2 regions of the Streptomyces sp. NPDC045287 genome follow, and region 1 is predicted to be linked to the other one. Evidence: riboswitches for the same ligand, from Rfam matches in the RefSeq annotation. Region 1 holds a riboswitch; the other holds the start of a gene.
What was found. Region 1 has a riboswitch for S-adenosylmethionine ahead of AC07D6_RS02960 (aminotransferase class V-fold PLP-dependent enzyme). Riboswitches for the same ligand answer to the same signal wherever they lie in the genome.
Positions count from the first base shown of each region.

Region 2: another riboswitch for S-adenosylmethionine. It lies ahead of thrC (threonine synthase); the one in region 1 lies ahead of AC07D6_RS02960 (aminotransferase class V-fold PLP-dependent enzyme).

Region 1 is NZ_JBWKJG010000001.1:673,410-678,063, forward strand. Features, by position in the region: gene qcrB (cytochrome bc1 complex cytochrome b subunit) at 1-320, shown strand, start outside; gene trpD (anthranilate phosphoribosyltransferase) at 441-1,505, shown strand; gene AC07D6_RS02955 (hypothetical protein) at 1,552-1,854, shown strand; SAM riboswitch class IV at 2,002-2,119, shown strand; gene AC07D6_RS02960 (aminotransferase class V-fold PLP-dependent enzyme) at 2,321-3,739, shown strand; gene AC07D6_RS02965 (Lrp/AsnC family transcriptional regulator) at 3,804-4,085, opposite strand; gene AC07D6_RS02970 (rhomboid family intramembrane serine protease) at 4,082-4,654, opposite strand, start outside.
Region 2 is NZ_JBWKJG010000007.1:110,432-115,085, forward strand. Features, by position in the region: gene AC07D6_RS14020 (alpha,alpha-trehalose-phosphate synthase (UDP-forming)) at 1-598, opposite strand, end outside; gene AC07D6_RS14025 (glucosyl-3-phosphoglycerate synthase) at 643-1,611, opposite strand; SAM riboswitch class I at 1,760-1,904, shown strand; gene thrC (threonine synthase) at 1,923-3,209, shown strand; gene AC07D6_RS14035 (MoaD/ThiS family protein) at 3,231-3,509, shown strand; gene AC07D6_RS14040 (cold-shock protein) at 4,486-4,654, shown strand, end outside.

The sequences.
Region 1 (4,654 bases):
TGGGCCTCCAGCGCCGCGACCGCGACAAGGTGCTGCACGGCCGCGAGACCGGCATCATCAAGCGGCTGCCGCACGGTGAGTTCGTCGAGGTCCACGAGCCGCTCAGCCAGGCGCAGCTCCACGCGCTCACCGCGCACGAGCAGTACGCCCCGGCCGAGATCGGCCCGACGGTCGACGAGAACGGCGTCGAGCGCAAGCCGACGGCCAAGGAGAAGCTCCGCTCGAAGCTCAGCAAGGGCTACTACGGCGAGGGGAACCAGATCCCCAAGGCCACGGTCGAGGAGTACAAGGAGATCAGCGCGGGCCACGGCCACCACTGATCACCTGACCTGAAGGTCGCCACGGCGAGAGCCCCGTCCAATCGTCGGACGGGGCTCTTCGCCGTCCCCGGGGCTCGCTAGGCTGGTCCCGTCCCACCCGTCACGGACCCAGGAGCGACCATGAGCGCTGTGCCACCCGCTGGAGGACCTACCGCGGCGGGCCGCTCCTGGCCCGTCCTCCTCGACGCCCTGCTCTCGGGGCGGGACCTGGACGCGGACACGACCGCGTGGGCGATGGAGCGCATCCTCGGCGGGGAGGCCACGGACGCGCAGATCGCCGGCTTCGCGGTGGCCCTGCGCGCCAAGGGCGAGACCGTGGAGGAGATCTCCGGCCTCGTCCGCACCATGTACGCCCACGCCCGGACCATCGAGGTCCCGGGGCGGTCGGTCGACATCGTCGGCACGGGCGGCGACGGCGCGAAGACCGTCAACATCTCCACCATGTCGGCGGTCGTCGTCGCCGGTACGGGCGCGAAGGTCGTCAAGCACGGCAACCGCGCCGCCTCGTCCGCGTCGGGGGCCTCCGACGTCCTGGAGAAGCTCGGCGTCAACCTGGAGCTGTCCCCGGAGCGGGTCGCCGAGGTGGCGGAGGAGGCGGGCATCACGTTCTGCTTCGCCGTCAAGTTCCACCCGGCGCTCCGCCACGTCGCCGCCGCCCGCAAGGAGCTGGGCATCCGCACGACGTTCAACTTCCTGGGCCCGCTGACCAACCCGGCCCGGGTCCGCGCCCAGGCGACGGGGGTGGCCGATGCCCGGATGGCGCCGATCCTCGCCGGGGTGCTCGCCGAGCGCGGCTCGTCGGCGCTGGTGTTCCGCGGTGACGACGGGCTGGACGAGCTGACGACGACGGCCGGGTCCCGGGTGTGGGTCGTGCGGGACGGGACCGTCCGGGAGGAGGTCTTCCACCCGCGCGACGTGGGCCTCGACCTGGTCCCGGTGGAGGCCCTGCGCGGTGCCGACGCCTCGTACAACGCGGACGTGGCGCGCCGTCTGCTGGCCGGCGAGACCGGGCCGGTGCGGGACGCGGTGCTGCTGAACGCGGCGGCGGCGCTGGTCGCGCTGGACCCGTCGGACGCGCCGCTGGCCGAGCAGTTGCGGGCCGGCATGGCGAAGGCCGCCGAGTCCGTCGATTCGGGCGCCGCCCGCGACGCCCTGGACCGCTGGGTGCGGGTCAGCAACCGCTAGTGCCGCCCCCATCGACGCCGGCCCCGTCCGGGACGCGGTGAGGTCCGTGAGCGGTGACCGCCGACCGGACCCGGACGAGGTCGAGGCGTGTCTGGCCGCCGTGGTCGAGGGGCGCGTGAGCCGGGAGGCCGCCGACCGGTGGGCCGGGCGCCGGGTCGCCGACGACGCGCTCGCGTGGGACGAACCGTCCTGGTGGGCGCTGGGGCTCCTGCACGGAATCGACCTGCGGCCGGGGCCCGGGGAGCCGTACCTGCACGACGACGAACAGGTGCGGGGATGGCTGGAGGAACTGCGGCGGCGCCGGGCGGCCCACCGCGAAGGCCCCCCGTCCGGCGACCGGCGCCCGTGAACGCCGTGGGCGCGAACGTCCCCTGACGGGGCGTGGGTTCCACGGGTCCGCGGCACCGCCCCGCCCGGGGTGCGCGCCGCGGACCCGTCCACTGTGCGGACCCCGTCTTGCGCGGTGACCGGGTAGGTGTGGCAGGATGCTCGACAAGGTCATGAGTGACAGCGACTACGGCCCCGGCCCGCTGTCCGGCAACCCTCCGTCCGTGGCGGGGTGCCCCGGGTGAAGACCAGGCCGCAGGCAGAGAGGTCTGCGGCAAGCGCGGACCCCTGCACACCCTGGGGTCCTGGTCCCGAGGGAGCAGTCTCGTGAGCAAGCGAATGCGCTAGGGCCCTTCCGGCCCCTTCCCCCTCCTCCGCGCGGCCGTCGTCGCCGCGCGTCGAGGCAACACCCGCGTGCGGTACGGCAGTCGAGCCGTCCCCGTGGGCCTCCACCTCCGTTCGCCTTGTCCTCGCCGGGAGAATCCGCCATGTCCGCGTACCCGAACACCGCCGTCGCCTCCGCCCCCGTCGCTGTCGCCTCCGTCGCCCCCGCCTCCGCCGAGTGCTCCGCCCCCGCCGCCCTGCCGCTGCCCGTGCTCGGGCGGGACGTGACCGTGCCGCTCGTCACCGGCGGGGAGGCCGTGTACGCCGCGCTGGACTACGCGGCCAGCGCCCCGGCGCTCCAGCGCGTGTGGGACGACGTCGCCGCGTACGCGCCGTACTACGGCAGCGTCCACCGGGGCGCCGGGTACCTGTCGCAGCTCTCCACGGACCTGTTCGAGAACAGCCGCAGGACGGTCGCGGAGTTCCTCGGCTGCCGCCCCGGCGACCAGGTCGTGTTCACCCGCTCCACGACCGACTCGCTGAACCTGCTCGCGCACGCCCTCCCGGCCGGCTGCGAGGTGTTCGTCTTCGAGACCGAGCACCACGCCTCGCTCCTGCCGTGGCGCGACGCCCGCGTGACGTACCTGGACGCGCCCCGCACCCCCGGCCGGGCCGTGGAGACGCTGGAGCGGGCCCTCGCCGGCCGGGACCCCCACGGCCCCGCCCTCGTGTGCGTGACCGGCGCCTCCAACGTGACCGGCGAGCTGTGGCCGGTACGGGAGCTGGCGGCCGCCGCGCACGCGCACGGCGCGCGGATCGTGCTGGACGCCGCCCAGCTGGCGCCGCACCACCCGGTGGACGTGGCGGACCTGGACGTGGACTGGGTGGCGTTCTCGGGGCACAAGCTGTACGCGCCCTTCGGGGCCGGTGTGCTGGCCGGGCGGGCCGACTGGCTGCGGGACGCCGAGCCGTACCTGGCGGGCGGCGGCGCGTCGCGGACGGTGGCCCGGCGGGCCGACGGCGGGGTGGAGGTCGCCTGGCACACCACGGCGGCCCGCCACGAGGCCGGCTCGCCGAACGTGATCGGCGCCTACGCCATCGCCTCGGCCTGCGAGGCGCTCACCGCGGCCGGCTTCGACGCGCTCGTGGCCCGTGAGCAGGAGCTGATCGCCCGCGTGCGGGAGGGGCTGGCCGAGGTGCCCGAGGTGCGGGTGCTGTCGCTGTTCGGCGACGACGCCCCGCGCGTCGGCGTCCTCTCCTTCGTCGTGGAGGGCTGGAACAGCTCGCACTTCGCCGCGGCGCTCTCCGCCGAGTACGGCATCGGCGTCCGCGACGGGCTGTTCTGCGCCCACCCGCTGGTCCGGACCCTGCTGGGCGGGACGCCGCAGGAGCCGGGGGAGTGCGGGGCGCCGGAGGGCGGGCCGGGGGAGCGGTCCCTCAACGCGATCCGGGTCAGCTTCGGCGCGGGCACCCCCGACGAGCACGTCGACCGCTTCGTCCGCGCCGTGCGGGAACTGGTCAGGGACGGCGCCCGCTGGAGCTACCGCACGGAGGACGGGCGCTGCGTGCCCGACCGCGGCTGAGACGGCGATCGCGCCGTGGCTGATTCCGCCTCACCCGTTCGGGTGAATCGGTGGGGCGGGGCGGTCAGGCGTCGAGACCGATCGCGAAGGCCGCTTCCAGGTCGTGCTGCGAGTACGTGCGGAACGCGACGTGCGTGTCCGTCGCGACGACGCCGGGGATCTTGCTGATGCGGCCGGGGATGATGTCGGCCAGGTTCTCGTGCCGGGGCACGCGGACCATGGCGACCAGGTCGTAGGTCCCGGTGACGGAGAAGACCTCGCTCACGCTGTCGAGCGCGGCGATCGCCTCCGCGATCTCCGGGATGCGGTCCACGCTGGTCTTGATGAGCACGATCGCGGTGATCACGGCTGTCCCTCTCCCTCGGTGGCCGCTGCTGGAGCCTTCACTCTAATGCCCCGGTAGCGCGCCCACGCGTACAGGAACCCCAGCGCGAACCCGACGAGGTGCGCGAGGTAGGCGACCCCGGGCCCGCTGCCCGCCCCGCGCGCCGCCAGCCACTGGAGGGCGAACCAGAAGACCAGGACGATCCAGGCGGGGAAGCGCAGCGGCAGGAAGAACAGGAACGGGAAGAGGCTGGTCACCCGCGCCCGGGGGAAGAGGTACAGGAAGGCGCCGAGGACCCCCGAGACCGCCCCCGACGCCCCCACCAGGGTCTGCCCGCTGTCCGCGTGGGCCAGGGCGTAACCGGCCAGCGCGAGGTAGCCGCACACCACGTAGAACACCCCGAACCGGATGTGCCCCATCCGCTCCTCGGCCATCGCGCCGAAGACGAAGAGGAACAGCATGTTCCCCAGCAGGTGCAGCCAGTTGCCGTGCACGAACAGGGCGCTGAGCGGGGTGAGCAGCGCCGGGAGGGAACCGCTCAGGAGGTCCGCCGGGATCACCCCCCAGCGCCGGAAGTACGTGCTCTGCGC
Region 2 (4,654 bases), on a different contig from region 1:
CGCCGAGCATGCCGTTCAGCAGCTCGCGCGCGATGTCGTCGGGGAGCATCCCGAAGTAGTCCGGCGGTGCCCACGGGGTGTGCGAGAAGTGTCCGATGCGCAGGTCCGGCCGCAGCTCGCGCAGCATGCCCGGCGCCAGCGCCAGGTGGTAGTCCTGGATCAGGACCGCCGCGCCCGGCGCCGCCTCCGCGGCGAGCGCCTCCGCGAAGGCCCGGTTGTACGCCCGGTACGCCTCCCACCGGCGGCGGAACTCCGCGTCGAAGACGGGCTCCAGCGGCGTCTGGTACAGCATGTGGTGGACGAACCACAGCACCGAGTTGGCGATGCCGTTGTACGCGGCGGCGTGCGTCCCTTCGCCCGCCAGCGCGTCGATGTCCAGCATCCGGACGCCCGGCTCGGAGACGCCGCGCCGCACCCCCTCCCGGTCCCCCTCGCCCAGCGCCGCGCACACCCACACCGCGCCCGCGTCGGGTCCGATCGCGGAGAGCCCCGACACGAGCCCCCCGCCGCCGCGCCGCGCCTCCAGCCCGCCGTCCGCCTCGCGCAGCGCGTAGCTGACCGGACCGCGATTCGATGCCACCAGGATGTCCGAGACCATGAGCCCAACCTAGCCCGAGCGGGAAACGCTCAAACGTACGGAGATCAGGCCACCCGGCGCTTGCGCTGGTACTCCGCGACCTCCCGCATCGGCGGCCGTTCCTCCGTGTCCACCGGGTGGGTGCGCGGCGCGAAGCCCGTCTCCGTGCGGTCGAACTGCGTCAGCCGGGGCCGTACGAGGTGCCCGCGCGACAGCCGCAACTGCGCCGTCCGGTAGATCGCCGCGGCCATCCGCCCCAGCGCCCGGTCGTCCTGGTGCCGGTGCAGCCGTACGCCCACGTCGACCTGGGCCAGCGCGTCCAGGCCCACCAGGTGCAGCGCGTCCACCAGCAGCCCCAGCTCCACCCCGTACCCCACCGGGAACGGCAACCGCTCCAGCAGCGTGCGCCGGGCCGCGTACTCCCCGCCCAGCGGCTGGACGAACCCGGCCAGCCGCGGCCAGTGCAGGTTCAGCAGCGGTCGCGCGACCAGCTCCGTCACCCGGCCGCCCTGCCCGCCGCCCCGTCCGCCGTCCGCCCCGGCCGCGAAGGGACGGTCGTACATCGCCTTCACGAACTCCACGTCCGGGTCCGTGAGCAGCGGCCCCACGATCCCCGCCACGAAGTCCGCGTCGAACTCCCGCAGGTCCGCGTCGACGAAGCACACCACGTCGCCGCCCGTCACCAGCAGGGAGCGCCACAGCACCTCCCCCTTGCCGGGCAGGGCGGGTATGCGCGGCAGCACGTCGTCCCGCGCCACCACCCGCGCACCGGCCCGCGCGGCCACCTCCGCCGTGCGGTCCGTCGACCCCGAGTCGAGGACGACCAGCTCGTCGACGAGCGGCACCGCCTCCGACATCAGGTCCCGGCGGATCACGGCGACGATCTCACCGACCGTCGCCTCCTCGTTCAGCGCGGGCAGGACGACGCTCACCGTGGTGCCGTGGGCCCGTTTCGCGGCGAGCAGTTGGTCGATCGGCCGGTCGGCCACGGACCAGGACCGCCGGCCCAGCCAGCGCTCCACCTCTTCCAGCACGCGCGCCACTCCTCGGGTCGTTGCGGGGCCGTGTGTGACCCATCTCGCGGTTCGGACGTCTATCTCAGACCTCCACCCCTTCGGCTACAGTCTTGAACAACGCGCGAGACCACCGCATGCCGGGGTCCCCGTGCCGACAACCACATACCGCTCATCCAGAGGGGCAGAGGGACACGGCCCGATGAAGCCCCGGCAACCCTCCAGCCGGTTCTCGCACGTTCACGCGAGGTCCCCGGCTAGGGAAGGTGCCAAATCCGTCTCACGGCGACACGCGCCAGTGAGAAAGATGAGGAGAAAGGGCCTCGCCTTCCATGGCTGTGCAGACCACCGCACCCACCACCCCCTCCGTCGACCTCGGCCCCGCGGCCGCGCTCTCCTGCCGCGAGTGCGGCGAGCGCTTCCCGCTCAGCCCGATCTTCGCCTGTGAGCACTGTTTCGGCCCCCTCGAAGTCGCGTACGACCTGCCGGCCGGCGACCCGGAGCAGCTCCGCAAGCGGATCGAGGCCGGCCCCACCAGCATCTGGCGGTACGCGCCGCTCCTCCCCGTCCCCGCGGACGTCGCGGACAAGCCGAACCTCAACCCCGGCTGGACCCCGCTCATCAAGGCCGACAACCTCGCGCGCGAACTGGGCGTGACCGGCGGCCTCTACGTCAAGGACGACTCGGGCAACCCCACGCACTCCTTCAAGGACCGGGTGGTCGCCCAGGCCCTGGAGGCGGCGCGCGTCTTCGGCTTCACCACCCTGTCGTGCTCCTCCACCGGCAACCTGGCGGGCGCGGTCGGCGCCGCCGCCGCGCGGGCGGGCCTGCGCTCCTGCGTGTTCATCCCACACGACCTGGAGCAGGGCAAGGTCGTCATGGCCGCGGTGTACGGCGGCGACGTGGTCGGCATCGAGGGCACGTACGACGACGTCAACCGCTTCTGCTCGGAGCTCATCGGCGACCCGCTCGGCGAGGGCTGGGGCTTCGTCAACGTCAACCTGCGGCCGTACTACGCGGAGGGTTCCAAGACCCTCGCGTACGAGATCTGCGAGCAGCTCGGATGGCGCCTGCCGGACCAGTTGGTCGTCCCGATCGCGTCGGGCTCCCAGTTGACGAAGATCGACAAGGGGTTGCAGGAGCTGATCAGCCTGGGCCTCGTCGAGGACCGGCCGTACAAGATCTTCGGCGCGCAGGCGGAGGGCTGCTCCCCGGTGTCGGCGGCCTACAAGGCGGGCCACGACGTCGTACGGCCCCAGAAGCCGAACACGATCGCCAAGTCGCTCGCCATCGGCAACCCGGCCGACGGCCCGTACGTCCTGGACATCGCCCGACGCACGGGCGGCGCGGTGGAGGACGTCGACGACGAGCAGATCGTCGACGCGATCAAGCTGCTGGCCCGCACGGAGGGCGTCTTCGCCGAGACGGCGGGCGGGGTGACCGTGGGCGTGACGCGCAAGCTGATCGAGAACGGCCTGCTGGACCCGTCCCTGACCACCGTCGTCCTCAACACGGGTGACGGCCTGAAGACCCTGGACGCGGTCGCCCCGACGACCGGCCCCACCGCGACGATCCGCCCGAGCCTGGACGCGTTCCGCGACGCCGGCCTCGCCAACTGAAACCCCCGGGAGACACGAACCATGAGCGTCAACGTCCGCATCCCCACCATCCTCCGCACGTACACGGGCGGCCAGGCCGAGGTCCCGGCGGAGGGTGCGACCCTCGCGGAGGTCATCGAGTCCCTGGAGAAGAACCACCCGGGCATCGCCGCGCGCGTCCTCGACGACCAGGGCCAGCTTCGCCGCTTCGTGAACGTCTACGTCAACGACGACGACGTCCGCTTCGAGCAGGGCCTCGGGACGGCCACCCCGGAGGGTGCGGGCGTCTCGATCATCCCGGCGGTCGCGGGCGGCTGCTGAACCCCTCCGGCGTCCCCTCCGGCGACGGGGGGACGCCCGTACGCCCTCTCGGACCGTGTCGGCCCGGTGCCTGGCCGTCCGGCGCCTGACTGGCTGGCGCTGATCGTCTGGCGTCCGGTCGTCCGGTGCCCGACTGCCTGGCGCCGCCTGCCCGGTGTCCGGTCGTCCGGCGCCTGACCGCCCGGCGTCCGGCGTCCGGTCGTCCGGTATCGGTCGTCTGAGCCGACTGTCCGGTGGCCGGTCGTCCGGCGCCTGACCGTCCGCCGCCCGACCGTCCAGTGCACGACTGACCGGTGCCTCTCCGCCCGGTTCCGGCGTCCCGGCCCCCGCCACCTCTGGCGGGGGCCGACCCGTTGGTCCCGACGGGCCCCCGCAGGCCCCGCAGGCGGCCCCCGTAGGCAGCCCCCGCCGTCCCCTCCCGCCGTCCCCGTAGGCGGCGCGTCCCCACCGCCCCCCAGTGAGGCCCCCACCGTCCCCCGCAGGTCCCGTGCCGGTGTTCGCCGGGCGTCCGGCGGGGTAGGCGCGCGGGGCGGACGGAGCCTTTTGGGTTTGTCGGTCCGTCGGCGAAAGGGGCGGCTCGTTCATTTCGGAACGGGCGCCGAGGAAAGCGGAGGCGGCGATTCTGGAGGGTTGAAGGCGGTAGAGTTGGGGAACCCCCCGCCGCCGTCCGTGCCGGTTGCATATGAGAACGCGCCGGGGCCCGACAAGAAGTAGCCAAAGTGCCTCCGCCCGATGCGCGGTTTGCGCGCTTTGCCCGGCCCGACTTGCCCGGGGTTATGGCCGTTCCGGCCATCATTTCCCTTCACCGGCGCTTGGATTTCTCGTCCGATTGACCTGTTGCAGAGGGCAGTTGGGCAGATACATTCAGCCGCGGTCGACGCGTTCCGGCGCACGCCCACCCCTGTCAGTGGGCGAGGTCTGACCCGGGTCCGCGAAGTGCGGTCCTGTGCAAGGGCCAGTAATAGGGGAGTTAGGCATGGCTCAGGGCACCGTCAAGTGGTTCAACGCGGAGAAGGGGTACGGCTTCATCGCGGTCGACGGTGGTGCGGATGTTTTCGTGCACTACAGCGCGATCCAGATGGACGGCTACCGCACCCTTGAGGAAGGCCAGCGGGTCGAGTTCGAGATCTCGCAGGGCCAGAAGG